DNA from 2 places in the Rummeliibacillus sp. TYF-LIM-RU47 genome. Region 1 is predicted to be linked to the other one. Evidence: riboswitches for the same ligand, from Rfam matches in the RefSeq annotation. Region 1 holds a riboswitch; the other holds the start of a gene.
The links. Region 1 has a riboswitch for FMN ahead of ribD (bifunctional diaminohydroxyphosphoribosylaminopyrimidine deaminase/5-amino-6-(5-phosphoribosylamino)uracil reductase RibD). Riboswitches for the same ligand answer to the same signal wherever they lie in the genome.
Positions count from the first base shown of each region.

Region 1 (16,271 bases):
TTTTTAATAAAGTCAGATGATCTTTGATTTCTTCCTTGATGTCATTTTTTTCTTCTTTGCTGCACTTTAGTCCGCTGACAATTTGGCTGATATAGTTGTCGAATCTTTTATCCATGTCATTCCCTCCGCACATACATTTATCAAATTGTTTACTTTTTCCCATTCCTGTAATTTCCGTTTTACAACTTTTGAGCCGTCATCAGTGATGCGATAATATTTTCTTCTGGCGCTAGACTCAGATTGAACCCAGTATGATTCAATCCATTCCTTTTTCTCTAATCTTTTGAGAGCAGAGTATAACGTTCCTTCGCTCATGCTGTAAAGTTCATTGCTGTTTTCCTTTAAAGTTTTTACTATTTCATAGCCATACATATCTTTGGCATGTATAAGTGAGAGGAGTAGTATATCAATACTACCTTTCATTATTTCTTTATCCATTTGCTCACCTTCCAATTATTCTTAAAAGCATCGTAACACTACTTACATCGTATTGCAAGGTATTTAAAGGGAAATATTAGTAAGAATGGGATTGAATCAGTGGGCGAAATGATTGGGATATCATTTCCGATATAAATAACTGCAGATTGATGCTAAGCAACGATATTACATCACTTAACTTTAAACTTCCTAGGTGGAGTGATATCCTTTACTCAGACAAACCTCATTAGAAATTAGATTCCAGCAACTAAGAATCATTGAAAGACCAAAATCCCAGAGAACGATCATAGTTTTAACAAATAAAGGATTAAGGTATAAAACTAGGGAATGATTAGTTAACGTACGGAAACGAAAATATAAGGGGTCACTATGATGATTAAATTTGAAAATGTATCAAAGAGATACCAAGATGGAACCATTGCAGTCGATTCATTGAACCTGGAGATAAAGAAGGGAGAATTCTTTGTTCTTATTGGGCCTAGTGGTTGTGGCAAGACAACAACCCTAAAAATGATTAATCGATTGATTCCACTGTCCGATGGAACCATATTTTTTGATGAACAGAAAATTAGTGAGTATGACATCCATGAATTAAGGTGGAATATTGGCTACGTACTTCAGCAGATAGCACTGTTTCCCCATATGACTATCGAAGAAAATATCACTGTTGTTCCTGAAATGAAAAAATGGTCAAAAGAAAAGATGAAAGAACGAGCATATGAACTGATGGACATGGTGGGGTTGGATCCTAAAATGTATGCAAATCGGAAACCTAAGGAATTATCGGGTGGTGAGCAGCAACGAGTCGGTGTGATACGGGCATTGGCAGCAGATCCAGAAATAATCTTAATGGACGAGCCTTTCAGTGCATTAGATCCCATTAGTCGAGAGAGTCTTCAAGATGATATGTTGGATTTAAAGAAGAATCTAAAAAAAACAACTGTTTTTGTCACGCATGATATGCAAGAGGCATTAAAACTGGCAGACCGAATTTGTATTATGGAAAAAGGGAAAATTGTTCAAATCGGAACACCTCGTGAACTTGTGATGAATCCCGCCAATGATTTTGTAAAGAAATTCATCGGTGATCAAGCCCACAGTCCTTGGATGGCTGATGTTGATTTAGAGCGAATCATCCAACCACTTGGACAGGGTGAAATGTTAGAAAATCCCGCTGTTATATCTGTATCTTCCTCTTTGAAACAAGTATTGGATAATTTGTCCCAACATGAACAACTCATTGTGGAAAGAGATGGTGAATGGATTGGCAGAATTAATCGAAAGTCCATTATCCAATTGTTATCTGAAGAATGGAATGAAGGGGGTCTGAGCAATGACTGAATTTTTGCATGTGTTTCAAGAAAGAAGAGGCGAGTTATTCGCTGCACTGCTAGAACACATTCAGATTTCACTGATTTCCCTTATTCTTGCAGTCATCATTGCCATCCCTCTAGGTATTTATCTCACAAAACATAAAAGAATAGCAGAAGGAATAATTGGTATCACTTCTGTGATTCAGACGATACCTTCTCTAGCGTTATTAGGTATTTTAATTCCATTATTCGGGATTGGTCGAATACCGGCCATTATTGCGTTAGTTGCCTATGCATTGCTTCCAATCGTACGCAATACGTTTACAGGAATAAATGAAGTGAATCCCGCATTAATTGAGGCGGCTAGAGCCATGGGAATGAACTTCAGAAAACGATTGCTGAAGGTTGAAATTCCGCTTGCTATGCCGGTTATCATGGCGGGCATCCGAACAGCTACCGTGTTAATTATAGGAACGGCCACTCTTGCTGCATTGATTGGTGCAGGTGGGCTTGGTGACATTATTCTTCTGGGAATTGACCGAAACAATACGAATTTAATCCTTCTAGGTGCCATTCCTGCCGCTTTACTAGCGATTCTATTTGATTACCTGCTTAAAAAGCTTGAAAGCTTATCCTTCAAAAAAGCTTTCCTAGCCATTGGCTCTATCGGTGTTTTGGCGGTGGCTATTATATTGGCGCCTTTCATTGGACAGCAAGACCAGAAAATTGTGATTGCTGGGAAGCTTGGTTCAGAACCGGAGATTTTAATTAATATGTACAAGCTATTAATTGAGGATGAGACAGATTTACAGGTGGAATTAAAGCCGGGACTTGGTAAAACTTCATTCGTGTTTAATGCCCTCAAATCTGGCAGTGTGGATGTATATCCAGAGTTTACAGGTACAGCTATTTCTGAATTTCTAAAAGAAACCGCAAAGAGTACCGATCGGAAAGAAGTGTACCAACAAGCCAAAAATGGATTATTGAACAAGTATGAAATGGTACTGCTGAAGCCCATGCAGTATAACAATACTTATGCACTGGCTGTGTCAAACCATTTTGCAAATCAATATGGAGTCAAGTCCATTTCTGATTTAAAAGGAATACAAGATAAAGTTCACGCAGGATTCACACTGGAATTTTCCGATAGGGAAGATGGATATAAGGGAATTCAATCATTGTATGGCATTCATTTTTCTTCACTTGTAACAATGGAGCCGAAATTGCGCTATAACGCTGTCAAATCGGGTGAAATTAATTTAGTTGATGCTTATTCTACAGATAGTGAATTAAGACAATATAAACTAAAGGTACTGGAAGATGACCAACATTTATTCCCACCTTATCAGGGAGCGCCTTTAATGAAAGAGGCAACTGCCAAAAAATATCCTGAAATGCTCAAGGCATTAAATAAATTGGCCGGAAAAATAACCGATGATGAAATGCGGGCTATGAATTACGAAGTGAATGTAAAAGGGAAAAGTCCGACAGAAGTAGCGAAAGAATACTTGCAAAAGAATGCTCTGTTAAGTAACTCTAAATAAGTAAACAGCAGGAGAACTTTTGAATCTCCTGCTATTGGTTTTAGGCTATTGCAGAACCTATGATAGGAGTTGAAATGAATAGTAATGGCAGAATGGGATATATCAAGTATTCAAAGTTTTGATAAAGTAATCGAAAGAAAAATCCGCTATGATTCAACAATAGTGAATCATCATTGCCTTGTGTTGGAAGCGGATAGTCAATCTATAGTCCTTTTTCATAAAGTAGCTACCTCCTTTACAATGGTAGCTGAACAAAATGAATTAACCATCCCGGAAGGCAGTTATACAGTAGCATACTACTGGAGGGATCAGCCGTTTAATTTATATATTTGGAGAGATGAGAACGAAAACTATTTAGGCGCTTATTTTAATATCGTTAAAAATACAGGTTTCAAAGATAATGTCCTATTCTTTGAGGATTTGATTATTGATGTTGTCATTTTTCCGAATGGGGAGTACTTTATACTGGATGAAGATGAACTACCGCAACCATTAGCACAAATGGAAAACGGCTTTGTCTTACAATCATTAAATACACTAATTGAAAATATTGATTCATTCCTTTCCCAGCTAATTCATGATGCTAACATGAATTTTCGACACAAAGAGATAATTCCCTTGGTTAACACAAAAAGATTCATAGGGAAAAATTGATGTGTAAGGTGAGAGAATAAATTGTGAAACGTTAAATTAAGAAAAGGTGTTGAATAAAAATGGGTATGGAAAAATACCGTATTGATGAAAGTAAGGGAATGGAGTTCGGGATATATACGTTGGGCGATCATTTAGCCAACCCGCATACAGGTGAACGCATTTCAGCCAAACAACGTGTTCAAGAAATCATTGAAGCAGCAAAGTTAGCGGAGCAAGCAGGAATTGATTTCTTTAGTGTAGGAGAAAGCCATCAAGAATATTTCGCTTCGCAAGCACATGCAGTGATATTATCAGCGATTGCACAAGCAACGGAAAAGATAAAAATCGGCAGCTCTTCTACGATTATTTCTACTTCTGATCCTGTTCGCGTGTATGAGGATTTTGCCACGATTGATTTGATATCTGATGGACGTGCAGAGATTATTGCCGGCCGTGCTTCAAGGATTGGGCTCTTCGAATTGTTGGGCTATAATGTTCAGGATTACGCAGAGCTCTTTGAGGAAAAGTTCGAATTGCTGCTTCAAATTAATGAAAATGAAGTGGTGAATTGGAGCGGAGACTTCAGAGCTCCTTTAAGAAATGCTGTCGTGCTACCACGTCCTAAGAACGGTTCTTTACCGATTTGGCGAGCTGTCGGCGGTACTCCAACTAGTGCGGTTAAGGCGGGTCTTCAAGGCGTACCGATGGCTTTAGCAACGCTCGGCGGTCCAGTTTCCCATTTTAAAATGTCTATCGATGCGTATCGCCAAGGATTAATGCAAGCAGGGCACCAACCAGCTGATTTTCCAGTTGCAACGACAGGCTTTTTCTATGCGGCAGAGACGACTCAGCAAGCACTAGCGGAATATTATCCGCACATCAATGAAGGAATGAAACGAACAAATGGATCTGGTTTCTCACGTCAATTATTTGAACAAGGTGCAGAGCGTGATAGTGTGATGCTTGTCGGCAGCCCGCAAGAAATCATTGAAAAGATGTTATATCAACATGAACAATTTAGCCACCAACGATATATGGGACAGTTAGAGTTCGGTGGAGTACCGTTTAATAAAATCATGAAAAATATTGAATTGATAGGTACAGAAATTCTTCCTGCTATTAAAAAATATACAGCTGAAAAATAGGGCGGGAGGGTATACCCCCCACTTGAATACACTCAAATAAGCTGCATCTACACATAAAAGTAGATGCAGCTTATTTGGCATGAAGGAAAGTAAGACCCCAATAATTTCGATTTTTTATTGCAAATGCAACAAAATTACGCTACATTTAATTTAACTTAATTTTTGTTGTATTTGCAACAATATGAGGTAAATGAGGTGTTTATAATGAAAGACATTCTTCGAGAAATTGGAATGATAGCAAGGGCTTTAGATTCGATTAGCAATATCGAGTTTAAAGAACATGATCTTACGAAGGGACAATATTTGTACCTCGTCCGAATATGTGAAAATCCGGGCATCATTCTCGAAAAGTTAGCAGAAATGATAAAGGTAGATCGAACGACTGCATCCAGAGCCGTAAAGAAATTAGATATGAATGGCTTTATTGAGAAGAAGGGAGATCAGCATAATAAAAAAATCAAAAGACTTTACCCGACAGAGAAAGGGCAAAGTGTTTATCCATTTATCATTCGGGAAAACAATCATTCCAATAAAGTGGCATTGGATGGCTTTTCTGAAGAGGAAGCGGAGCGGGCATTACAGCTTTTGCAAAAGGTAAGAATGAACATCGAGAAGAACTGGGATTATGTGAAGAAGGGTAATAAGCGTAATTATTAATACAAAGGGGCGTATGGATAATGACTCAAAAAATAAGACAGTGCAATCTTAGTGATATTAAAACACTTCAAGAAATAAGTATAGAAACATTCAATGATACATTCAAGGACCAAAACTCACCTGAGAATATGGCAACGTATTTAGAAAAAGCTTTTAATCTAGAACAACTTAAAGATGAATTAGCTACAGCAGCATCTCAATTCTTTTTTATTTATTTGAATGATGAAATTGCAGGTTATTTAAAGATCAACATTCTGGATGCGCAATCTGAAAAAATGGGTGATGATTCACTCGAAATTGAACGGATTTATATTAGATCATCATTTCAAAAGCATGGTCTTGGCAAATCCCTATACCAAAAGGCTATTGCATGTGCGAATGAATGGGGCAAAAAGAAAATATGGCTTGGCGTATGGGAAAAGAATGAAAATGCTATAGCATTTTATAAAAAGATGGGTTTTGAACAATCAGGTTCCCACTCATTCTATATGGGTGTTGAAGAACAAATTGACTTAATCATGGTGAAAAGTTTAACCAATTCATTCGAAGGGTGAGATGAATATGTATATCCCAAAGTATTATAAGGAAACGAATATGGAAGAAATTAAAGAATTTATTCAAGGGAATTCTTTTGGGACGGTCGTATCAACAGAACAAGGAAAACCCATTGCCACCCATTTACCATTGGAGCTACATAAAGAGGATAATAAATATTACATAACCGGGCATATGGCATATGGCAATTCTCAATGGAGAACGTTTGAGAATGAAGATGATTCAATACTTGTTATGTATCAAGGACCAGATGCTTACATTTCTTCTTCTTGGTATAAGCATGAAAATGTTCCAACTTGGAATTATCAAGCAGTCCATGTATATGGCTCTGCCAGCCTGATGACCCAACAAGAATTAGAAGAGGATCTTATTCTCTTATTACAAAAATACGAAAACCATCGCCAAAATCCTGTGTTATGGGAGAATCTTTCTCCTCAAGCGAAAAAGCAGATTAAAGGAATTGTTGGATTTAAAATTGAAGTAAAAGAAGTGCAAGCTGCTTATAAATTAAGCCAAAACCGCAATGAGGAAGATTATAATCGAATTGTTGAAAATCTACGGGATGAACAACAGAAAAGCTCCATACAAATGGCAGATTTGATGGAGAAGAGAAGAAATAGTAATTGATTTTAATGTTAGCCTGAATAACTTGTCAGTAGCTGTTTGCGGTTGCTGGCTATTTTTTATGTCGAATTTCTACGGAAGCGTAATAAAAAAATACGCAGATTTTTTAAATATGCCCAAACAATTTCATTGACATTAAATACTATAGGGGGGTATAGTATAGAAAAACAGAATATAAGGAAGTGGTTCATTTGGATAAATTCTTGCACGATAAACCAAGCCATCCAAGATCAAAAGATGAGAAACAAGCGGTGATTAACCGATTAAAGAGAATTGAAGGACAGGTGCGAGGAATTCAGAAGATGGTAGAAGAGGACCGCTACTGTGTTGACATACTCGTACAGATTAGTGCCATCCAAGCCGCATTAAAAAATGTAGGTTTTACAGTAACCGAACGGCATATGAACCATTGTGTCACACACGCAATTGAACAAGGTGAAGGTAAGGATATGATTACAGAGCTGATGAATGTATTAAAACAATTTTCTAAGTAAGGAGGATGTATGATGAGCGAAACAAACCATGCCACATTAGGCATAACAGGCATGACCTGTGCAGCATGTTCAAATAGAATTGAAAAAACATTGAATAAAATGGATGGTGTAGATGCTCAAGTAAACCTAACAACAGAAAAGGCATCCATTGATTTTGATCCAGGCAAAACATCTCTTGATGATATATCTAAAAAAATTGAGAACATCGGATATGGTGTTTTAACAGAGAAAGTGGACCTTGATGTATTTGGCATGACCTGTGCAGCATGCTCGAACCGTATAGAAAAGGTATTGAATAAACAAGCAGGCGTATCTAATGCTACTGTCAATTTAACGACAGAAAGCGCAATGATTGAATACAATCCGGGAATGGTTGATGTAGATTCTTTGATTGAAAAGATTAAAAATACCGGCTATGATGCAAAACCAAAAGCAGAAGCGGAGGAAAAGCAAACCCATAAGGAAAAAGAACTCCAAGGCAAGAAATTGAAATTAATTGTTTCAGCCATTCTTTCCGCTCCACTTTTAGTTACGATGTTAGTTCATTTATTCCATATAAGCATCCCAGGTATATTTATGAATCCATGGTTTCAGTTTGCGCTAGCAACACCAGTTCAATTCATAATCGGATGGCAATTCTATGTAGGAGCCTATAAAAACCTTCGCAATGGCGGGGCCAATATGGATGTACTCGTCGCTTTAGGAACAAGCGCAGCTTATTTCTATAGTTTGTACGAAGCAGTCAAAACTATTGGCCATCCAGCCTATATGCCGCATTTGTATTTTGAAACAAGCGCAGTTCTTATCACTTTAATTTTGTTTGGTAAATATTTAGAAGCAAAGGCTAAAACTCAAACTACTAACGCAATTTCAGAATTGCTCAATTTACAAGCAAAAGAGGCTCGCGTGGTCAAAGATGGAAACGAAGTGATGATTCCAGTAGAGGAAGTAAAAGTTGGAGATCATCTAATTGTCAAACCAGGAGAAAAAATACCGGTAGACGGTATAGTCGTGAAAGGTAAAACATCTGTTGATGAATCGATGCTAACAGGTGAATCTATCCCGATTGAAAAAGACCCGGGGGCCAAACTGATAGGTTCGACAATCAATAAGAATGGTTCGATTGAAATGGAAGCAATCAAAGTAGGCAAAGATACAGCACTTGCATCTATCGTAAAAGTGGTTGAAGAAGCGCAAGGATCAAAAGCGCCAATTCAACGTTTAGCGGATGTAATATCAGGATACTTCGTACCTATTGTTATTGGTATTGCGGTGGTGACCTTTGCGATCTGGATTCTATTTGTAGAACCTGGCCAATTTGAACCGGCATTAGTCGCAGCGATTGCTGTACTTGTTATTGCTTGTCCATGTGCATTGGGACTCGCAACACCAACTTCTATCATGGTAGGGACAGGAAGAGCTGCCGAAAGTGGAATTCTTTTTAAAGGTGGAGAGCATTTAGAAAGAACCCATCAATTGCAAGCGATCGTCCTAGATAAAACAGGAACCATTACAAAAGGGAAACCTGAAGTAACTGACTTCTATGGTGACACAGAAGCATTGCAGCTGTTAGCAAGTGCAGAAAAGGGTTCAGAACACCCGCTTGCAGGCGCTATTGTAGCCTATGCGACAGAGAATGATATTGACTTTGTAGATGTAGATGCATTTAACGCAATTCCTGGTCATGGGATACAAGCAGAGATAGCGGGAAAACAAGTACTAGTCGGAAATCGAAAATTAATGACTGATCATCAAGTTGATATTGAAGGCAAGGATGAAAAATTAACCGAATTCGAAACAGAAGGCAAAACAGCGATGCTTTTGGCGATAGACGGAATGTATCGCGGTATTGTAGCAGTGGCGGATACAATTAAGGAAACAGCTCCACAAGCTATTAAAGAGCTAAAGGAACAAGGTCTGGAAGTTATTATGCTGACAGGCGATAATGAAAGAACAGCAGAGGCTATTGCGAAACAAGTGGGCATTGATCATGTTATCGCGCAAGTACTGCCTGAAGAAAAAGCAGATAAAGTCAAAGAAATCCAAGCACAGGGCAAAAAAGTAGCAATGGTTGGCGATGGTGTTAACGATGCCCCTGCCCTTGTGACAGCGGATATCGGGATTGCGATTGGAACAGGTACAGAAGTGGCTATTGAAGCAGCCGATGTGACTATCCTAGGTGGCGAGCTGCTGCTTATACCAAAGGCGATCAAAATCAGTCATGCAACCATTCGCAATATCCGCCAAAACCTATTTTGGGCATTCGGCTATAATACAGCTGGCATTCCGGTAGCAGCCATCGGATTACTAGCTCCATGGATAGCAGGTGCTGCTATGGCATTAAGCTCAGTCAGTGTTGTGGCAAACTCGCTTCGATTGAAACGGATAAAATTATAAGCGGTACACTTTGAAGGAGGTGAATACAGAATGGAAACGAAAACATTAGCCGTACAAGGTATGTCTTGCGGTCATTGCAAATCTTCAGTAGAAGGTGCTTTGAATCAATTGGATGGCGTATCATCAGCTGAAGTGAATTTAGAAGCTGGTAATGTAGCTGTAGCTTATGATGATTCAAAAGTAACGCTTGCTGCTATGAAAGAAGCGATTGAAGAACAAGGCTATGATGTGGAAGCATAATGCAAAGAGAAGAAGCTGATTTCCTATATGGAAACCAGCTTTTTTGTTTTTATTAAGAAGTGTTAACTTCTGATAAATAGTGGGAAAAGGCAATATCACATTAGTTCAATGGAAACAAACGCAAGAAGACATAATACTCAGTGTGAGAAATTGGTAATAATACATATGTCACCTTCCTTTTATTCCATTGAAATACAAATAATTTAAAAATAGTAAATATGGTTGACTGCATTTTTTAGTGCTTCCTTTATACTAAATTGTAGGACGAAATATAAAAGAAGGAAGTGGAAGTGTTGAAAAAAATCCTTTCCCTTACAATGGGATTACTTTTGGTATTTATGCTAGGAGCATGTAACTCAAAGGCAGAGCCTGAAAACAAACAAAATGGTTCTACTGCCAAAGCTGATTCAGGTTTATCATTAGAACAAGTATTTAAAAAATCTACTGAAGCCTCTAAAAACTTAAAAAGTTACAGAACAAAAATGGAAGTTATACAAAATATTAATTCTGGACAAAATAATGTAGAGACAGATACAGGCATCATTATGGATGTAGTTCAAAATCCTATGTCTTTCTATCAAAAGTTAATGATGAAGGCTCCAGAGTCTGACAAAATGATTCAAACAAAAAGCTATTTTACAAAGGACGGTATGTTTACGTATGATCCAAATTCAAAAAAATGGATGAAGTTCCCTTCAGAAATGGCGGATCAATTAGCGCAAGCTTCCAACCAACAAACAGATCCTATGGCGGAGATTAAACAACTGAAGAAATTCGTCAAGGACTTTAAATTTAAACAAAATGATAAAAACTATATCCTATTATTAAATGCTTCAGGTGAAAAGTTCACTCATTTCATTCAAGAAAAAGTTCAAAAAACATTGCCAGCTGGAATGGCTAGTTCTGCTGAATTGTTGAAAGATATGAAAATCAACAAAGTAGATTATGAGATTCATATCGATAAAAAGACGTTTTACCCAACTATGTTGAATCTCAACATGGAAATGTCATTGAATGCTCAAGGTCAACCGGTAAAGATAGAGCAAGAAATCATGAGCAAGTATGAAAAATACAACCAAATTAAAGAAATAGTAGTGCCGGAAAAAGTAAAGAAAAAAGCGGTTGAAGTTAATTCATAATGAATAGAATTCAATATGGTGAATAGGCGATTTTAGGAATTAGTAGCAGAATCAATGCGAGTAAGATAATTTGGCAAGCGATTGTTTAGTAAATTGTTCTGCGGGGTAATAAATATATGTAAATAAATTTAAATTATCTGCAGAAAGGATGTTTGCGATGCTTTGGACGCTAATAGGACTCCTAGTTCTTTTCTGGGTATTAGGCCTTATATTCCATATTGGCGGAGGATTAATTCATATCCTTCTTGTCATAGCGCTGATTGTCTTTATTGTTCGCCTATTCTCTGGAACAGCACGAAGGTGACCGACGTAGTATATAAAAGAAAATAAAAAAGAGTGCCTTAGAAGAAATGCTTCTAAGGCACTCTTTTTAAAGTGACTAAGATTAATAGCTTTCTTTTTTGTTTTACTAAGTTTATAATGATTTCGAATAAAAGAATATTCCTTCGGGGTCGGGTGAAATTCCCAATCGACGGTGATGAAGCAATTCTAAGCCCGTGAGCCTTTTTTAAAGGCAGGATTTTGGTGAGAATCCAAAGCCGACAGTATAGTCTGGATGGGAGAAGGATGTAGAGCAAGCTTAATGCCTTGTGAAGAAAAATATACTTCAATAGGCTTATTTAGTGATGACTTTTACATATGAATTCCAACACAACCCCGTAGAGAAATCTATGGGTTTTTCTTTTTTCTGAAACTCATACACAATTTTATATGGTTGTCCTTCGGGGTCGGGTGAAATTCCCAATCGACGGTGATGAAGCAATTCTAAGCCCGTGAGCCTTTTTTAAAGGCAGGATTTTGGTGAGAATCCAAAGCCGACAGTATAGTCTGGATGGGAGAAGGATGTAGAGCAAGCTTAATGCCTTATGAAGAAAAAAATACTTCAATAGGTTTATTTGGTGATGTCTTTGCAGCTAAATCATTCCACAATGTACCCCGTAGAGAAATCTATGGGTTTTTCTTTTTTCTAAAGCTCATACACAATTTTATATGGTTTGTCCTTCGGGGTCGGGTGAAATTCCCAATCGACGGTGATGAAGTAATTCTAAGCCCGTGAGCCTTTTTAAGGCAGGATTTGGTGAGAATCCAAAGCCGACAGTATAGTCTGGATGGGAGAAGGACGTATGGTGAGTGGTACCAGCCTTTGGAAGAAAAATACACCTTCCTAGGTTTATTTAGTGCACCCATTTTTACATACAATCTCCTAAACTCCTTAGTTGACAATAGCTAAGGGGTTTTCTATTTGTAATGAACTACAGCAGATAGGGAGGAAAGAAATGACGGATGAATTTTATATGAGCCTTGCTTTAGATTTAGCAGGAACTACTAAGCAGCAAACGTCGCCAAATCCAGCAGTAGGAGCCGTTATTGTTTCAAATGGCGAAATAGTAGGCCTTGGCGCACATTTAAAGGCGGGGAGCCCGCATGCTGAAATTCATGCCCTACGAATGGCGGGATCACAAGCGAAAGGAAGCACTGTTTATGTAACGCTAGAACCTTGCAGCCATTACGGAAAAACACCTCCTTGTGCTAACGCATTAATTGAAGCAGGTGTAAGTCGTGTAGTCATCGCTGCACAGGATCCCAATTCATTAGTTGCGGGCAAAGGATTGCAGCTTTTAAGAGATGCTGGGATTGAAGTAACGACAGATATTTTGCTAGCAAGAGCGCAGGCATTAAATAAAGAATTCTTTGCTTATATTCAACAACGAAAACCGTTTGTTACTTTAAAACAGGCCATCACATTAGACGGTAAAATAGCAGCAAAAAGAGGAATCGGGGAGCAAATTACAAGTAAGGAATCACAGGTGGATGTTCATAAGGATCGCGAAAATCATGATGCCATCTTAGTAGGAATCGGCACGGTATGTTCAGACAATCCACGCCTTACCAATCGACTTGGAAATACAAAGAAGCAACCGATTCGAATAATTTTAGACACGCATTTAAGGATTACGCCAGATAGATTGGTGATAATGGATAGTTCCGCGCCAACGTGGATTGTAACGGGTTCAAAAGCTTCAGCAGAAAAGATTGCACAGTTAAGCCAGATATCACATGTGGAGATTCTGCAGCTTTCAAATCCTTTAATTGATATAGAAGAATTATTACTAGAGCTGGGAAAACGCCAAATTATGAAGCTGTATGTAGAAGGCGGCCAAACGGTCAATGCAAGTTTTTTGAAATCCGGTTCAGTAAATCAATTAATCACATATATAGCGCCTAAAATTGTCGGTGGGACAAACGCTATTTCAATGTTTTCTGACTTAGGAGTGAAACAAATGGAGAATGCTTTTGAACTCAGATTGCAGGAAATCAACAAAATCGGTGAAGATTTGAAAATAGTATCTGTATTGAAATGAGGTGGAATCCATTTTTACTGGAATAGTAGAAGATATAGGTAAGGTCAAAGCAATCAAACGTGGCGGTCAAAGTATGCAATTAACAATAGACTCTCGAAAGATAACAGATGACATTCATTTAGGTGACAGCATTTCCATTAATGGGGTTTGTTTAACGGTTACTTCTTTTTCGGGAAGTGCCTTTACGGTTGATGTAATGCCGGAGACAGTGAAAGGGACGAGTATTCAATCATTGCAATTGGGTCATAGTGTCAATTTAGAACGAGCAATGCCAGCAAATGGCCGTTTTGGCGGGCATTTTGTATCTGGACATGTGGATGGTACAGGTATTATTTTGCGCAAGCGCAAAGTGGAGAATGCGATATATATTGATATTGGCATTGCAGAGGAGCTCAGTAAATATTGTATTTTAAAAGGCTCGGTAGCTATTGATGGCATCAGTCTAACTATTTTCGATATTCAGCCACGTCAGCTCACAGTTTCAATCATTCCACATACTTTAAGTGAGACAGTGTTAGGTATAAAAAAGGAACGGGATCTAGTCAATATTGAAAATGATTTGCTTTGCAAATACGTGATTCAGCATGCTGAGAGGCAACAAAAAGAAACGCCAATGACGATGGATTTTTTAATGCAAAATGGATTTTAAAAAGAGGCGGTGTTTAATATGTTTCATTCAATAGAAGAGGCAATACAAGATTTGAAAAAAGGAAAAATGATTATTGTAGTGGATGATGAAAATCGTGAAAACGAAGGAGATTTACTCGTCCTTGCGGAGTATGCAACACCAGAAAACATCAATTTCATGGCAACCCATGGAAAAGGATTAATTTGTACGCCAGTTTCACAGAAGCTGGCGGAACACCTTGAACTTTATCCAATGGTTCACAACAATACAGACAATCACCAAACAGCCTTTACAGTGAGCATTGACTATAAGGATACAACCACAGGCATTAGTGCATTTGAACGTTCGGAAACCATTATGCAGCTATTAAACAAAGATGCAGGTGAGGCTGACTTTCGGCGACCGGGACATGTTTTTCCGCTCATTGCTAAAGAGAATGGAGTTCTCGAACGCCAAGGGCATACTGAAGCAGCAATTGATTTTGCAAGAATTTGCGGCAGTGAACCAGCAGCCGTTATCTGCGAGATTATGAGCGATAATGGTGAAATGTCTAGAGTACCGGAACTACTAGTGTTAGCTGAAAAATATGATTTAAAAATCGTTACTATTGCAGACCTCATTCGCTATCGTTATATCCATGAAAAACTAGCAAAACGCGAAGCATCTGTGAAAATGCCTACAACACTTGGTGAATTCCAGATGGTTGGCTATTCAAACAAAGTAGATAGCAAAGAGCATATAGCTTTGATAAAAGGGGAGTTGCGGGAGGAAGATGCTCCGTTAGTGCGTATTCACTCGGAATGCTTGACGGGAGACGTATTTCATTCAAAACGGTGCGATTGCGGACCGCAATTGGAGAAGGCGATAGAAAAGATTGAAGCTGCTGGTACAGGTGTCATTCTTTACATGCATCAAGAAGGCAGAGGGATTGGGCTGTTAAATAAACTTAAAGCCTATGAGCTTCAAGAACAGGGCTTGGATACAGTGGAAGCAAATGAACAATTGGGCTTTCCAGCTGAGATGCGTGATTATGGTCTTTGTGCCCAAATGCTCCGCGACTTGGGTGTAACTAGGGTTCGATTAATGACGAACAACCCAGAGAAAGTGGAAGGGCTAAGGAAGTATGGAATTGAGATAGTAGAACGAATAGCGCTTGAAACTGAGGCTGTTGCTGAAAATCAATATTATTTACAAACGAAAAAAATAAAAATGAATCATATTCTTGCATAGGGAGTGTTAAAACACATGGGACAAGTATTAGAAGCACAATTAATAGGAACAGATTTAAAAATAGGGATTGTTGTAGGTAGATTTAATGAATTTATAAATGCCAAATTGCTAGGCGGAGCAATGGATGGTTTAAAACGCCATGGCGTATCTGAAGATGATATAGATGTAGCTTGGGTGCCGGGAGCATTCGAGGTGCCATTTATTGCAAAGAAATTGGCAGATACGAAGAAATATGACGCCATCATTGGTCTAGGTACGGTGATTCGTGGCTCCACATCTCATTATGATTATGTTTGCAATGAAGCGGCTAAAGGAATTGCAAATGTTGGATTAACTACTGGAGTGCCGGTTATCTTTGGTATTGTTACAACGGAAAACATCGAACAAGCAATCGAACGTTCTGGCACTAAATCAGGAAATAAAGGATATGATGCAGCTGTTTCTGCGATTGAAATGGCTAATTTAAATAGTTTGATTGAAGAATAAGCAATTGTAAATGGTAAGAGGCTTAGCATTTTAGCTAAGCCTCTTATTTTATTGGAAAAAATCAGGATGTTTAATGTGAGGGAAGTACGGGAATAGAATTATGAAGATGAAAAAATATCATGAACAATTTTAAATAGAAAAAACATGAAAACGCTATCATAGAAAGGGAGACTGGTATTTATGAAAATTACAATCGTTGGTTCTGGGCATGGAGGATCTGCTGCAGCAGCAGCGATGGCACAGGAAGGACATGAGGTCAGCATGCTAAAGCTAAGCAACCGACCAGATCAGCATTTTGAAAAGCTAAAAGAAACAAAAGAAATCAAGTTGGAAGGCATCGAAGGCAATGGTACATATCAGCTAGCGAATGTAACAAATAACCCTG
Region 1 covers NZ_VVIR01000005.1:133,731-150,001, reverse strand. The annotation lists gene F0527_RS15490 (VanZ family protein) at 1-115, opposite strand, end outside; gene F0527_RS15485 (PadR family transcriptional regulator) at 67-438, opposite strand; gene F0527_RS15480 (ABC transporter ATP-binding protein) at 811-1,779, shown strand; gene F0527_RS15475 (ABC transporter permease/substrate-binding protein) at 1,772-3,295, shown strand; gene F0527_RS15470 (ribonuclease FAU-1 family protein) at 3,380-3,949, shown strand; gene F0527_RS15465 (LLM class flavin-dependent oxidoreductase) at 4,015-5,073, shown strand; gene F0527_RS15460 (MarR family winged helix-turn-helix transcriptional regulator) at 5,278-5,730, shown strand; gene paiA (spermidine/spermine N(1)-acetyltransferase) at 5,751-6,284, shown strand; gene F0527_RS15450 (FMN-binding negative transcriptional regulator) at 6,292-6,912, shown strand; gene F0527_RS15445 (metal-sensing transcriptional repressor) at 7,101-7,403, shown strand; gene F0527_RS15440 (heavy metal translocating P-type ATPase) at 7,416-9,800, shown strand; gene copZ (copper chaperone CopZ) at 9,831-10,040, shown strand; gene F0527_RS15430 (DUF6612 family protein) at 10,331-11,179, shown strand; gene F0527_RS15425 (lmo0937 family membrane protein) at 11,337-11,483, shown strand; FMN riboswitch at 11,618-11,751, shown strand; FMN riboswitch at 11,894-12,027, shown strand; FMN riboswitch at 12,174-12,304, shown strand; gene ribD (bifunctional diaminohydroxyphosphoribosylaminopyrimidine deaminase/5-amino-6-(5-phosphoribosylamino)uracil reductase RibD) at 12,457-13,542, shown strand; gene ribE (riboflavin synthase) at 13,553-14,191, shown strand; gene F0527_RS15410 (bifunctional 3,4-dihydroxy-2-butanone-4-phosphate synthase/GTP cyclohydrolase II) at 14,210-15,400, shown strand; gene ribH (6,7-dimethyl-8-ribityllumazine synthase) at 15,416-15,886, shown strand; gene F0527_RS15400 (NAD/NADP octopine/nopaline dehydrogenase family protein) at 16,067-16,271, shown strand, end outside.

Region 2 (16,271 bases), on a different contig from region 1:
GTTGGCTGCCATTAGATTGATAGAAAAAATTGGTAAATGGCATAATGAGGAAGACTATGAGATCAACGTGCTAAATTTAGGCGGAGGCTTTGGTATTCGATATACGGAAGACGACGAGCCATTGGAGCCAAATATCTATGTAGAAGAATTAATTCGAACAGTATCAGAAGAAATCAAAAGGCACAGTTTAAGCATGCCTGAAATTTGGATTGAGCCAGGTCGCTCACTAGTAGGCGAAGCTGGAACAACTTTATACACTATAGGTTCACAAAAAGTGGTTCCTGAAACACGAAAGTACTTAGCAGTTGATGGTGGAATGTCTGATAATATTCGTCCAGCTCTATATGGGGCGAAGTATGAAGCGGCCATTGCTAATAAGATTTTACAGAAACCTGCTGAGTTTTACACGATAGCTGGTAAGTTATGCGAATCTGGTGATAAACTGATTGAGCATATACAATTGCCAGAGGCTGAGCCTAATGATATTCTTGCTATATTTTGCACGGGTGCTTACGGGTACTCCATGGCCAGCAACTATAATCGAATTCCCCGGCCTGCGGTGGTATTTGTAGAAGAGGGAAGACATCAGTTGGCAATCAAGCGTGAAACATATGAGGATATTGTAAGGTTAGACCTTCCTTTGACAATTGGAAGGAGGTAAAAGCTATCGTGAGAAGAAGCAATATTATTTTATTAATATCATTTATTTTAATGGCTGTGATTTGGGGAGTAATCTATTGGTTTTTTGTAGCACCTGATTCCCTTACCAAATAACGGAAGAATATTTGCGCATTTATTTATTTTCGTGTAGGATATTCAAAGAGACTTAAAGGCAAAAAGAAGAGGGATCTAATACATGTTATGTCGTTATAAAAAAGCAAACGAAAAAATTGCAATGGGGCTCTTGTCCTTTATGCCAGAACATAAAGACGTGAAAAAATTGCAAGAGACGATTTGTCAATATAACTCTGATCCAAACTGGCAACTATATTTGTGGAAACAAGACGATGATTATATTGGTCTTGTAGGAGTCGAAATTAAAGATAATAAATGGATTGTTAGACATATTTCCGTTGATCCTTCTCATCGTGGAGAAGGCGTTGGAGTCGAAATGATTCGAAAGCTTTATGAAATGGATGTTTGTGGCTCTATTGCCGCTGATGAGTTAACAGAGCCGTTTATACAAAAATGTTTAACAATGTTGGAAGAAGCAGACGAAGAGGTTTAATGTCTGCTTCTTCTTTTTTCGTTCCGTGCACGAAGAATATCCGTACGATCTCTAAGCATATGCTTATTTTGAAGGAATTGATCATCTAGGTTTGGCAATATAGAGATGGATTCTTCTACACTATCTTTTAAAGAAATTGATATTATATTGACTGGCCAGTTTTTAAAAGGTTCCCTAAGACTCACATTTTTTTGAGTTTGATGAATATGTTCGATTACGCTAAGAGCATCGATTTCCTTGTCATCAAAAAAAGGCGAGTGAAGGGAGTTGCGAAGAGTTAACTCTGCTTTTTTTAAAATAGTATCAGCACCTTTGTAATTGCCTCGCCTATAATGATATAAGCCAGTAGCTAATTGGATCCAGCCTGTTAGTGGATGTAATTTATCCCGTGGAGCTACATACTTCCAGTACTCCTCTAATACTTCATGGCACTCAAAATAATCTTGGTTGCCATTAAAGTATGCGAGAAATTGAATAAATAAAGGATGATGCATAGGATGCATTTTGCTCACCTTTCCTCTATACTAAATTTTAAAGAAAAATTGTCAGGTGGTAAGATATGTCATACGAAGTGAAGTTAGAGGCTTTTGAAGGCCCTCTTGATTTATTATTACACTTAATTCATCGTTTGGAAATTGATATATACGATATACCGATGGCTGAGCTTACTGCACAGTATATGGGCCATATTCATACGATGCAAGTTTTGGAATTGAACGAAGCAAGCGAATATTTGGTTATGGCTGCAACATTGCTCGCCATTAAAAGTAAAATGCTATTACCAATATATGAAGGGGAACTGACTGAAGAAGAGTTTGAAATTGAAGAGCAGGATCCCCGTGATGAGCTTGTAGCAAGATTAATAGAATATAGAAAATATAAAGAAGCAGCTCTTAATTTGAAAGAATTAGAAACCAGCAGGACACATTATTTTACGAGACCGCCAACAGATTTATCTGCTCTTATGCCAGAGGAACAACTTGCTTTATTTGATGCTTCAGTCAATGTTTATGATATGGTTGCGGCGTTCCAAAAAATGTTAAATAGAAAAAGATTGAAAGCACCTTTGTCTACAAAGATAACAAAACAAGATATCACGATAAAAGCTCAAATGAAGTCTGTAATTAATGTATTAAAGTTTTCCAATGGACGTGCAGACTTTTTTGATTTATTTCCGTCAGATGACAGAGAAATGCTTGTTATCACATTTTTATCACTTCTAGAATTGATGAAGCGGCAAATCGTGGCGATTGAACAATTGAACAACTTTGCCGATTTAACGGTGATACTACGGAAGGAAGAAATAACAGATGAGCAACTTGAATCTATTGATGAGTAAAATTGAAAGCCTATTATTTGTCATAGGTGAAGATGGACTGACAATTAAACAACTATCCATTTTACTAGAGGCTGATGAAGGAGAAATAAAATTAGCTCTTGAGCAAATGATGAAAGACTATGAAGAACAGGATAACAGGGGAATCAAACTAAAAGAATTAGCAGGAACCTTTCAGCTAATTACGAAGCCACAGCATGCTGAATTAATCCAAAAATTAGTAGAGAACCCTCCAAGCCAATCATTGTCACAAGCATCTTTAGAAGTGTTAGCTATTGTCGCGTACAAGCAGCCAATAACTCGTGTAGAAATTGATGATTTAAGAGGTGTAAAAAGTGAGAGAGCGTTACATACTTTAAATGCAAGAGGTTTAATCCATGAAGTGGGAAGAGCAGAAGGGACTGGACGTGCAATATTGTATGGCACCTCGAAAGAGTTCCTAAATTATTTCGGTTTAAATGATTTATCTGAATTGCCGACTCTCCCAGAAGAAGGAATGGAAGAGCTGGATGATCAACCAGACTTATTTATGTCTAAATTCCAAGAAGCCTTCCAGGAACCTGGAACAGAATGAAGTTAAAGGAGTGACAATTTGTATCGTTGGATTATCGTAGTATTAAGTTGCCTTGTCGTTTTTATGCCATTTGAAAAAACCGCTCAAGCTGCTTCTCATTCGTATGCAGTAATTGATGCAGATACGGGAAGGCTGCTTATAGGGATGAACGAACATGAAAGACTCCCAATTGCAAGTCTTACAAAAATGTGGACAGCTTTTGTAGCAATTAAAGAAATGGATATAAATAAAACGACAACCATTTCGAAAAGAGCAACCTTGAGCGAAGGGTCTTCCATTTATCTAAAAGAGGGTGAAGAGACGAGCCTCAAAACACTGCTCAATGGCCTGCTTCTCCGTTCGGGTAATGATGCTGCAACAGCAATTGCAGAAGAAGTAGGTGGGTCAGCAGAAGGCTTTGTTAAATTAATGAACGATTATGCTGTGCTCTATGATTTAACAGAAACGAGATTTGAAAACCCTTCTGGCCTTCATCATGAAAAGCACTTATCCTCTGCTTATGATACGGCCCAAATGCTTCGTATTGCGATGCAGGAGAAAAAATTCCGTAAAATTGCTACTACCAAATTCTATAAAAGTGATTTGGAAAACCCAACAGTTTGGCAAAACAAACACAAATTGTTACACTCTAATAAATATGCGATTGCAGGTAAAACAGGTTATACAAAAGTAGCAGGACGAACACTTGCAACATATTTTGAAAAAGATGGAAAACGTGTAATTGTTGTGACGCTAAACGAATCAAATGACTGGCAAGTGCATGCTGGATTTGCAGACACAGTTTTCAACAAATATGAACAACGTGTCTTAGCAAAAAAAGGTGTTTATCAAGTGAAAGATGATTTACAAGTTAAACTTGACCATCCTGTGTCGGCTTTGTTAACAAAAGATGAGAGCAAAAAAGTCAAATCTATTTTGCAAATGCCGCGCATTGCACAGGGAGAGATTGGTGTATGGCAATTCCAGTTAAATGGAAAGCCTTTGATTGAAGAGCCTGTACAAATGATTTGGAAGTAAAAGGACTGTCCTAGTGACGGTCTTTTTTTCTTTTATTATTAGTCAAAGTATGACATAATTTTTGAAGGCTAATAGCATTAAGTTTAATGAGGTGACTAAATGGAAAGACTACAGAAAGTAATTGCACATGCGGGAATTGCTTCTAGAAGAAAAGCAGAGGAATTAATTACAGAAGGTAAAGTAAAAGTAAATGGTCAGGTCGTTCGTGAGCTTGGTATCAAAGTATCTTCACATGATTCGATTGAAGTAGAAGGTGTAAAAATAGAAAAGGAAGAGAAAGTATATTACTTATTATATAAACCGCGTGGTGTTATTTCAGCTGTATCTGATGATAGAGGGCGCAAAACTGTTTTGGATCTTTTTCCGCAAGTGGAACAGCGGATTTTTCCAGTCGGCCGTTTAGATTTTGATACATCTGGAGTTTTATTGTTAACAAACGATGGAGAATTTGCAAATCAAATGACACATCCTCGCTATAAAATTGATAAAACATATGTAGCAAAAGTGAAGGGTTTACCTCGCAGGGAAGATTTAAAAAAATTAGAACGCGGGATTGAGCTAGAAGATGGCAAAACTTCTCCGGCAAAAGTGAAAGTGCTATCATCGGATAAACAGCAAAATAAGTCCATCATTGCGCTTACCATTCATGAAGGTAAAAATAGACAAGTGAAGCGTATGTTTGAAGCTATTGGATGCCCAGTTCAAAAATTAAAACGGGAGCAATTTGCATTTTTAGGTTTACATGGATTAAATGCAGGAGAATCACGCGAATTAACAGCACATGAAGTAAAACAGCTACGTGTATTGTCAGAAACAGGAAAAATCGGCTAACCAGCCGATTATCCTTCATAAAGCTTTCACAAAGACCTATATCTTACAGAACTAATTAGATTAAATTTGCTATAATGGAATAGGCTGTTTCTACTGTTAAAGGAGGCTTTCTATGCCAATGGAAAAAAAACAAAAAAGGCTCTATCTACGAATAGCCATCTTGGCTGTTCTTGTAGCTGCAATCGTTTACACTATTTATACAACAGCAAATAAGAATGATGTAAAGTTGCTTAAAGTGGGGGATGATGCTCCTAACTTCTCGCTTGTGGATTTAAATGGTAAAACACATAAGCTATCGGACTATAAGGGTCAAGGTGTCCTGTTAAATTTTTGGGGAACTTGGTGCAAACCTTGTAAAAAAGAGATGCCTGCTATAAACGATCAATATAAAGAATTTAAAGATCAAGGAATCCAAATATTGGGTATTAATATTGCTCAATCCGAACTTGAAGTAGCAAGTTTTACAGACAAGCTAGGAGTTGAATTTCCAATAGTGATCGATAAAACTAGAAGTGTTATGAGGGCATACAATGTTGATCCGTTGCCAGCTACGATACTGATTAATAAAGATGGCAAAATTGAGAATATTATTACCGGGGAAATGAAAGAGAAAGAGATTAATCAATATCTAAACAGTATTAAACCATAATAAGGAGTTCTTACGGATGAAAAACATAACGTGTGAATGTGGCCATGTCAATCCTGAAGGAACACATCTGTGTGAAAAATGCGGAAGGCCGCTAACAGAAGAAGAAAAGCACGCAAAAGTCGTCGATATGAAGTATGAAGGAAGAGCCATTCGTTCAAAAACATACAATAAAACAATCATCGATAAAATATGGAACTTCTTTTCAAGTGTCAAAGTCGGCGTCTCGATTATCGTCATTACACTAGTTGCTGCAGCTATCGGCACATTCTTGCCGCAAGTAATGTATGTTAATGTCATGCAAGGTGAAGATGCAAAACAGGCTTATATTGATAACTATGGAACTTTTGGTAAAATTTACTACAACTTAGGACTGAGTGATATTTACAGTTCTTGGTGGTTCCAAACCTTAATTGGTATGCTGGCGATCTCTATTATTGCTGCAAGTATTGATAGAGGCGTGCCTCTTTACAAATCATTAAAGAATCAACGTGTAAAACGACATGAAAGTTTTATGAAACGCCAACGTATTTTTGGCGAGAAAGAAATAGCCGCGGATAAAGCGGAAGAGTCATTAAATTTAGCTGAGAAGAAAATGAAAGAGCTAAAGTATAAAGTGAGAAGAGAAGATGGAGTATTGCTCGCGGAGAAAAACCGATTTGCGCGCTCTGGTCCATATATCAATCACGTAGGGCTTATCATTTTCTTATTTGGTGTTATGTTGCGCTTAATGCCTGGATTTTATATTGATGAATCATTATGGATTCGAGAAGGCGAGACAGCATCTATTCCTGGTATGGATGGTTATTATCTACATAATAATAAATTCACCTTTGAAACGTATAAAAAAGAGGAACAAAAACAAGAGTTCAATCAATCCAAAGCTGCTGTTAATTCAATAGCAAAAAATTATCAGTCAGATGTTGTGCTTTATCAATCAAAGGATGAAGGCATTGCTGGTGAGACCCAAGATATGAAGAAAGTGGCACACCATGCAATACAAGTGAATAAACCACTGAAATACGATGGCTACGCCCTCTATCAAATGGATTTTAAATTAAACGAATTAAAAGCAATGAATTTTAATTTAGTGAACAAGAAAACAGGAAAATCTTTAGGTGAAGTAGATATTGACTTAACTGAACCAAAAAAAGAGTATGATTTAGGAAATGGTTCAAAAGTCGAGGTTAAAGGTTACTATCCAACTTTTTCAGGTTTTGATGATGGGGAACCGCAATCTGACTCACCGCTACCTAATAATCCTGCTTTTATTTTCAAAATGTATACACCAGAAACACCAAAGGGTGAGACAAGCTTTGTTGCAATTAAGCAAACACTTGAACCACTTGGCACAACTAAATATCAAATGAAATTCCAAAATATCGAAACTCGTAATGTTTCCGGCCTAACAATACGTAAAGATAGGACTCTCCCAATTTTAGCAATCGGTGGTATAATCTTTATGTTAGGTGTAGTAATAGGTTCATATTGGAGTCATCGTCGACTTTGGCTACAACGTACAAATGATGGTCGCCTGTTGCTTGCTGCGCATACAAATAAAAACTGGTTTAGCATGAAGAAGGATTTGGATGCGGTTACTACTTACGCCCACCTGCCTTTATGGGTTGACCAGCAAGAAGAAGATGAGAAGGAAATGGAAGAAAAGGAAGGTGACAACACCTTATGAGTTTAATTGATCTGAGCAGCACGTTATTATTTATTGCTTTTATCGCTTATTTAGTAGGTACGCTATTTTTTGGTGGAGCGGTAAAAGGCGGAAAACAAGATGCATCCGTCTCCAATAAAAAGTGGGGAACTATCGCCATTACTGTTACAATTATTGGTTTTATTGCAAACTTAGGCTATTTCATTACTCGCTGGATTTATTCTGGACACGCGCCTGTAAGTAATATGTTTGAGTTTACGACTGCATTTGGCATGTTTGTTGTCGGTGCGTTTATTCTCATTTATTTTATTTACAAACTGCCATCACTTGGCCTTTTTGCTTTGCCAATCGCCATTTTGATTATTGCTTATGCAAGTATGTTCCCAAAAGAAGTGACGCCATTAATCCCAGCACTTAAAAGTTATTGGCTAACTATCCATGTTATTACGGCTGCGATGGGCGAATCCATCTTAGCCATTAGTGCTGTAGCTGGTTTGATTTATCTTATGAAGAGCGTTGATACACAAAAACGTACAAAGAGCAGCATTTGGCTAGAAATCGTCATGTATGCTGGCGTACTTGTATTAGGATTTGTGATTGTGACTACTACTTTTAAATTAATGGATTACAATGCTGATTTCACCTATGTAGATAAAAATGGCGCGACACAAGAAATTACTTATAACACGCCGGCTCTATTCGGTATGCATGAATATGAAATGAAATCTCCAGACAAGATGAAACCTTTAGCTGCCATGCCGGCATTAGTAAATGCGAAAAAATTAACGACAGTAGTTTGGTCCATACTCTTTGGCTCAATCTTGTATATTATCATTCGTTTAATTCTTCGCAAATCCATTAGCCGTGCAATCCAACCACTTACAAAACGAGTAAATATGCAGTTGTTGGATGAAGTTGGTTATCGATCTGTACTAATTGGTTTCCCTGTCTTTTCACTTGGTGCGCTAGTCTTCGCTATGATTTGGGCACAAGAAGCTTGGTCAAGATTCTGGGGATGGGATCCTAAAGAAGTTTGGGCTCTTATTACTTGGTTATTCTATGCTGCATTTCTTCACCTGCGTTTATCTAAAGGGTGGCAAGGACAAAAATCAGCATGGCTTGCAGTAATCGGGTTTGTTATTATTATGTTCAATCTTGTAGCAGTTAACTTGATTATTGCTGGACTACATTCTTATGCTGGATAACAGCTAATTAATTAAAGCAATAAACCTAACAACTATAGTTAAATATAGTTAGATATAAGGTTAGCTTGATATTTCACAATGAGAATACGCTGTATTGACTAGAGTACTTGTCTTTAGATGCTATTTCTATGACAAAAGAAAAGCCTTTTTTCTCTTATGAGAAAAAGGCTTTTCTTTTCATTTTCTATTAAGAATTGTACAATAATACTATAGCATACTGGGAGGCATGTACAGTGACTGAACAAATTTCAATATTAATAGTTGATGATGAAGAAAGAATTCGTCGACTTATCAGAATGTATCTTGAGCGTGAAGGATACATAGTAGAAGAAGCAGAAAATGGAGAAGAAGCGGTAGAAAAAGCATTAACCAATGATTACCGCTGTATTCTTTTAGATATTATGATGCCGAAAAAAGATGGTTTAGAAGCCTGCGAGGAAATTCGTGAGAAGAAATCAACACCAATTATTTTGTTAACAGCAAAAGGTGAAGAGGCTAATAGGGTCCAAGGTTTTGAAACGGGTGCGGACGATTATATTGTAAAGCCATTTAGCCCACGAGAAGTAGTACTACGAGTAAAAGCTATTCTACGCAGATCGGCTGCCTTTTCACCCGTAACAGTGACATCGGTTTCGAAGGATTTAGTTGTGTTCCCGCATTTGACTATTGACAATGATGCACATCGCGTTTCAGCGGATGGCGTAGAAGTGAATCTAACGCCGAAGGAATATGAATTGCTTTATTATTTGGCAAAAGCACCAGATAAAGTATTTGACCGAGAACAGCTATTGAAAGAAGTATGGCATTATGATTTCTTCGGTGATCTGCGTACAGTTGATACACATGTCAAAAGACTTCGTGAAAAATTAAATCGCGTATCGGAAAATGCTGCAAAAATGATTGTAACTGTTTGGGGAGTGGGCTATAAATTTGAGGTAGTGAATGATTAGGATATGGGGCAGTGTAGTCGGGAAGCTATGGGTAACCATATTGCTTCTCGTTTCATTTGTTTTATTTGTATTCACAGTATTGATGCTTGAATTTTTATCCAAATACCATACCCAACAATCTGAAGCCCTACTAAGACAAGAAGCGACCACCATCGCACGAGTCGTCGATGACCATAAATCGATAGCCTCTACTAAATCTATAATACATGATATTTTAAGCGATGAAACAAATGCAGTTATAGCAGACAAGCCTGGTCATGATCTATTTTCTTTGCAAGAAGGGGTGAATTCAGAGAAGATAAAAGAGCGGATTATTCGTGAAAAATCCTTCAATAAAGCTTTTACTTCATCTAAACCTATTGTGAAAGAAATGATGCTTCCTTCCTCAACCGAGAAGGACCATGTTGAATCGTATATTGTTTTAGCCTTTCCTTTAAATGTTGAGAAGATGGAGCATAGTGTCGTCTTTATCTATCAAAGTCCTGATGCGATTCATCGAACATCAAAAGAAACAACAAAGATTGTATTTCTATCAGCTATTATAGCCTTTCTATTAACAACTTTCTTTGCCTTTTTCTTATCAACGCGTATCACATCCCCTTTATTGAAAATTCGTGAAGCGGCGTTTGAATTAGCGAAGGGACACTTTGATAAAAAGGTACCGGTCCTGCAAAATGACGAAATTGGTCAGTTAGGGATAGCCTTTAACCAAATGGGTAAGCAGCTCAAGCACCATATGGAAGTTATCAACCAAGAAAAAGAACAACTTTCAAGTATTCTAACTTCGATGACAGATGCTGTTATTACATTTAATAGTGAAAGAAGTATCATATTAAGCAATCCTCCCGCGGATCTCTTGCTTCAGAAATGGGCGATCAAAAAACGAGATGAACACCAATTGATCCCTAATGAAATTTACCATATGCTTGACCATGTCTTAGAAATGGAAGAAGTATTAAGAGAAGAGTTGGAAATGGAAGGGGCATATTTTTTAATCTCTATAAGCCCTCTCTATAGCGGTGATTCTGTGCGGGGGGCTGTTGCCGTGCTTCGCGATAAAACAGAAGAACATCGCTTAGATAAGTTGCGTTCTGACTTTATCGCAAATGTGTCACACGAACTAAGAACGCCGATTGCTATGCTGCAAGGCTATAGTGAAGCTATTATCGATGATGTCGTATCTAGTGAGGAAGAACGGAACGAAATGATACGAATTATCTATGATGAATCACAGAGAATGGGTAGGTTGGTTACAGATTTGCTAGATTTGGCGAGGATGGAATCGGGGAACATCACCTTATATAAAGAAGTAGTACCGATTACGCCTGTGTTCGAACGAATCACCCAGAAATTTGTTCAAGCAGCAAGAGAAAAGCATATCACGCTAACCTACTCATCGTCATTTGATGATGTGACACTGATTAGTTTAGATGAAGACCGCATTGAGCAAGTCCTAACCAATTTAATTGACAATGCCATTCGCCATACAAGGGAAAAAGGTATAGTACAAGTTGTTGTTGATCAGCAGCAAGACTATGCGCGTATCCAAGTTAAGGATAATGGCGCAGGTATTCCAAAAGAAGACATAGAATATGTATTTGAACGATTCTATAAGGCTGATAAAGCAAGAACTAGGGGAAAAGGCGGCACAGGATTAGGACTTGCGATTACTAAAAATATTATTGAAGCACATAAAGGCAGGATCTTGGTAGAAAGTGAAGTGGATGTGGGTACAAGTTTTATTTTCTACTTGCCGTTAGCCAAGGTCAGTGAAAATAAATTTTAATAAATAAAAACGCCAGCATAAAGTTGCTGGCGTTTTTTGTTACAACGAATGGTGCAACTCTCTTTACAAAGTTCTAAATCTCTTATATAGTTGAATTGTAATAAAAACATATTGATTCATCTTCGGGGCAGGGTGAAATTCCCGATCGGCGGTATTAGAGGCATTTTGACCTCTTGAGCCCGCGAGCCGTTAAGGCAGGACTTGGTGAGAATCCAGGGCCGACAGTATAGTCTGGATGGGAGAAGGTGAAGGTACGGTCGTCTGTGCATTTTTTTGTGAAATGCGAGGACGTTTATTTGACTATGCCTAACTCTCCCTTAAGCGAATTTTTGCTTAGGGGTTTATTTGTTCATAATCAAAACGGGCCTTTCCTCTTTTTGAAGTGAATCGCAAAAGGAGAGAAAAACGTTGAAGAACACACGTCTACAAAAAATGGTGACGATTGGAATGTTGAGCAGTATTTCATTTGTATTAATGATTTTTAACTTTCCATTGCCTCCATTCCCGGCTTTTCTAGAAGTCGACTTTAGTGATATCCCCGCTCTTTTGGCAACAATTACAATGGGGCCTGTTGCAGGAATAACAGTAGAAGTCATCAAAAATGTGCTAGATTGGTTTTATAAAGGCAGCCCAACAGGTGTGCCAGTAGGACATTTGGCAAATATTACAACAGGTATATTATTTATTATGCCGGTTTACTTTGTATATAAACGTTTAACAACTACCAAAGGGCTTTCAACTGGATTAGTAGTCGGTACAATTTCAATGGCTATAGGGATGAGCGTTCTTAATTATTTCTTATTTATGCCGATGTATTCCTACTTCTTAAATGTACCAACTGAGACAGGGACTGTCCTAACAAAAACAATTGTAACGGGTATATTGCCTTTTAATATTATTAAAGGTATTATCCTAACAGCTATCTTCTTGCTTCTAGCTTCAAACATGAAAAAGTGGATACAAAAACAGCAAAAACAATATATGTAAAAATAGATTGCTAGCTTATGATAAATAAGCTAGCTTTTTTTGTTTAATGGAGTTCGAGCTAATGAGCCCCTTTTTTCTTTAAATTATAGTATAATAGATAAGTCGTTTTAAAAGCCAAGATTTATCGGCGTCTAAAAATTACTGACCCCGTCTTAATATCTTGTAAATATGAAAGATAGGTGAAATAAATGAAATATCAAGTTTTATTATATTATTTCTATACAAAAATCGAAGATCCTACGCAATTTGCTCAGGAGCATCTAGCATACTGCCAATCAAATGAATTAAAAGGCCGTATATTGGTTGCTCCAGAAGGAATCAATGGTACACTTTCTGGAACTGTAGAAGCTACAAATGCATATATGGATTATATGCGAAACAATCCACTTTTTGAGGGAATTGTTTTTAAAATAGATGAAGCAGAGGGCCATGCCTTTAAAAAAATGCATGTACGTCCGAAAGATGAATTGGTGAATCTCCATTTAGAAGAAGATATTAATCCAAATGAATTAACCGGTGAATATTTAGAACCAGCAGAGTTTTTGAAAAGAATGCAAGAAGATAATACAGTTGTGATAGATGCACGTAACACATATGAATATGATCTGGGGCATTTTAGAGGTGCGATTCGTCCAGATATTCAAACATTCCGCGAATTGCCAGAGTGGATTAATGAAAATAAAGAGCAATTTGAAGGTAAGCAAATCTTGACATATTGCACGGGCGGCATTCGTTGTGAAAAATTCTCTGGATGGATGAAGAGAGAAGGCTTTGACAATGTGGCTCAGCTTCATGGAGGCATTGTCACATATGGTAAAGATGAAGTAGCTAAAGGGCAATTATGGGATGGCCAATGCTATGTGTTCGATGAACGGATTGCGGTTCCAGTTAACCAAGTAGAACATGTCATTGTTGGTAGAGACCACTTTGATGGTGAACCTTGTGAGCGTTATATCAATTGTGCAAATCCTGAATGCAATAAACAAATCTTATGTTCGGAAGAAAATGAACATAAGCATCTTGGTGGTTGTACGCATGAATGTAGGGTCCATCCAAGAAACCGTTATATTGCTAAACATCAATTAACTGAAAGTGAAGTACTAGATCGTCTAGCGCAAATTGGCGAAACGATTGCTAAATAGATATAAAAAAAGCAAAACGCACAGCGCGTTTTGCTTTTTTTATGACTGTTTTTTATTCTTAAAATATTGAAGAATAAATTGTCGGAATTGCTTAGCACCTGGAGATAGATAACGTTCTAAAGACCAAGCCATTCCAATGACCCTTTCTAATTTTAAATCGCTAATTTTTATTTTCGTCATCCTTTTTGGATTTATTTCTTCTCCATCAGGTAATATGGAAACACCTAATCCTGCTGCCACGAAACCTGCTACCGTGGCTACTTCATCCCCTTCAAATGTAATTGTCGGAGTTAAGCCTGCTTGATCTAGCGCTTCATCAATTTGAATGCGCAAGGCATATCCCTTTTTAAGCAATACGAAAGGTTCATTGGCCAACTCAAATATGGTAATAGTTTTACGATCGGCAAGCGGATGTGATATTGGTACTATAGCATATAGCTCTTCACGCCAAAGCTCCATCCATTCTATAGGTTTTTCTACATTCATTTCAGCAAGCAGACACAGGTCTAGTTCCCCGGATTTTAGTTGTTTAAGCTGTGAGTGAGTGTGATTTTGCTTTAGTACAAAATGAATGTTTGGAAACTGTTTTCTAAAATGCATAATCAAATCTGGCACTACATTTGTGCCAAGTGTATGTAAAAAGCCCAGATATACTTCTCCGTGATTCGGATTAATTAGTTCTTGAATTTCATGGAGCCCATCTTGATATTCTCGCATAATATTGTGGACACGTTTAACAAATATTTCGCCATACCTATTTAGCTTGATGGAACGGCCCTGTCTTTCAAATAAAGGAACCCCCAACTCCATTTCTAACCTAGCAATTGATCGGCTTAGTGCTGGTTGGGAAATAGACAATTTCTCGGCTGCTTTGGTCATATGCTGGATTTTAGCCAACACCTGAAAATATTCTAACTGTTGCCATTCCATTAGACTTCGCTCCTCTTACCTTTGATTTAATTATAGTAACATATCTACAGCCTTTTTCGCTTTGTTAAGAGATGAATAAAAGGATGTGAATCCTATTTAAAAAATGGAATAAATACAATATAAAAGACTTATAGGAAAGTAAGTGATATAATTTGTAGAAGAAAATAGAAGAAAAGAATATTATGACAAATATGTAACATCCGTTACGCTTCTATTAAATGCCATCAAAAGACCTATACAAACGCTTTATTCATGATAATATAAGTAATGGTAAATAACGCATATAAAGAAAAATAGGGAAATGAGTTGATTTAGATTGAATAAACGCACAAAATGGGGTCGCACTGCTATAGCAACCCTTGCACTGTCATGCGGCTTTATGTACACAACGCAACAACCAATTGATGTAAATGCAAAAACATCCGCGCAGATGATTCAAAAGAAAGCATCCATCGATCATAAAATTAACCTCTTAAATAAAGAAATTAAACAACTACAAAAACAACTAGACAAAAAACAAACTGAATATGAAAAAACTTTACAAGAAATAGCAGAAACAAACAATGAGATTGCAAAAACTGAAAAAACGATCAATGAACGCTCAAAGATTATTGAGGACCGTTTAAAAGCATACCAAAATCAAGATCGCACATTCAGTCCATACCTAAATGCTATTTTAGGCGCAGATAACTTTGCGGATGCTGTAAGCCGTACTGTTTCTGTAAAAACCATTTTAGATGCAGACCAAAACTTATTAGATGAACAGAAAAAAGACAAAGCTAAGCTTGCTAAAGAAAAACACAATTTGCAAGAGAAGCAATCTAAGCTACAAAAACAATTCCAAGAAATGCAAGAAGAAGAAAATAGATTAGAAACAAAAAAAGCTGAAAACAAAGCAAAATCTCTAAAATTGAAAGAACAAATTGCAACGAAGAAAGAACAAGAAAGACTTGAAAGAGAACGTAAAAAGCGTGAAAGAGAAGCAAGACGCTTAAAAGCTCTTCAAGAAAAGCAATTCTTGCAAGCTAAAAAAGCAAAAGAAGCACAACAAGCTCAAGAAGCAGAAGCAGTAAAAGCTGCACAAGTCAGCAAAACAAGCAATAATACAGTAAAAGCTGAAAGCGTACCTCAACAGAATAATGCTGGCTCATCAGGTAATGCGGGCAATGGTAACAATGGTGCAAAAGTTACCGATAGTGATCAAAAAGCACCTTCTGTATCAGGTTCTGGTTCAGCTAAAGCTGCAATAGCTGAAGCTAGTAAATATTTAGGACGAGCTTATGTATGGGGTGGAAGTAATCCATCTACAGGATTTGATTGCTCTGGTCTAACTCAATGGTCGTTCAAACAAGCAGGCATTAGCTTGCCGCGAACAGCTGCACAGCAATATATAGCTACCAAAAAAATTAGTGCAAGTGAAGCGAAGGCAGGAGACCTTGTGTTCTTTAGTTATGGACAAGGGATCGCTCATGTCGGTATTTATTTGGGTGGCGGAAGAATGCTAGATGCCCAAAATAATGGTGTTGTAACTGAATCTCTAGATTGGTGGAACCAATATTTAGTTGGATACGGTCGCATTTCTGGTGTTAACTAATATTATATTGTCCACTCTCAAACTTACTTTATCGCCAATTATATAGATATGTTAGTAGGGAAGATGAACCAATAATTATATAGCACTCTACAATCCCATAGATATTTTAACTTCTGAATTAGCCTTCTCTTATGAAGGCTTTTTCTTTTTATACCCTGTAGGAAAAGATTTAAAACAAAATTGAAAGGGTAAGATACTATGTAGATAATTTTAGATGATTATATGGTAAAGTAATCTATAAGTTAGTAGTTAATACATATCCTAGGAGGTATAATATATGGATTTAATGGAGAATTTGCAGTTAAAGTATCCGATTGTGCAAGCCCCGATGGCTGGAGTGACCACTCCTGAAATGGTAGCAGCGAGCTCAAATGGAGGA
Region 2 covers NZ_VVIR01000001.1:979,503-995,773, forward strand. The annotation lists gene lysA (diaminopimelate decarboxylase) at 1-661, shown strand, start outside; gene F0527_RS04775 (GNAT family N-acetyltransferase) at 857-1,228, shown strand; gene F0527_RS04780 (DUF309 domain-containing protein) at 1,225-1,731, opposite strand; gene F0527_RS04785 (segregation/condensation protein A) at 1,788-2,567, shown strand; gene scpB (SMC-Scp complex subunit ScpB) at 2,539-3,138, shown strand; gene F0527_RS04795 (D-alanyl-D-alanine carboxypeptidase family protein) at 3,157-4,155, shown strand; gene F0527_RS04800 (pseudouridine synthase) at 4,255-4,986, shown strand; gene resA (thiol-disulfide oxidoreductase ResA) at 5,105-5,635, shown strand; gene resB (cytochrome c biogenesis protein ResB) at 5,652-7,319, shown strand; gene ccsB (c-type cytochrome biogenesis protein CcsB) at 7,316-8,503, shown strand; gene F0527_RS04820 (response regulator transcription factor) at 8,737-9,453, shown strand; gene F0527_RS04825 (ATP-binding protein) at 9,446-11,239, shown strand; FMN riboswitch at 11,354-11,490, shown strand; gene F0527_RS04830 (ECF transporter S component) at 11,648-12,226, shown strand; gene trhO (oxygen-dependent tRNA uridine(34) hydroxylase TrhO) at 12,415-13,368, shown strand; gene F0527_RS04840 (LysR family transcriptional regulator) at 13,408-14,298, opposite strand; gene F0527_RS04845 (C40 family peptidase) at 14,615-15,892, shown strand; gene F0527_RS04850 (NAD(P)H-dependent flavin oxidoreductase) at 16,170-16,271, shown strand, end outside.
Region 2: linked by a shared signal. The riboswitch ahead of F0527_RS04830 (ECF transporter S component) and the one ahead of ribD (bifunctional diaminohydroxyphosphoribosylaminopyrimidine deaminase/5-amino-6-(5-phosphoribosylamino)uracil reductase RibD) in region 1 are both predicted to bind FMN.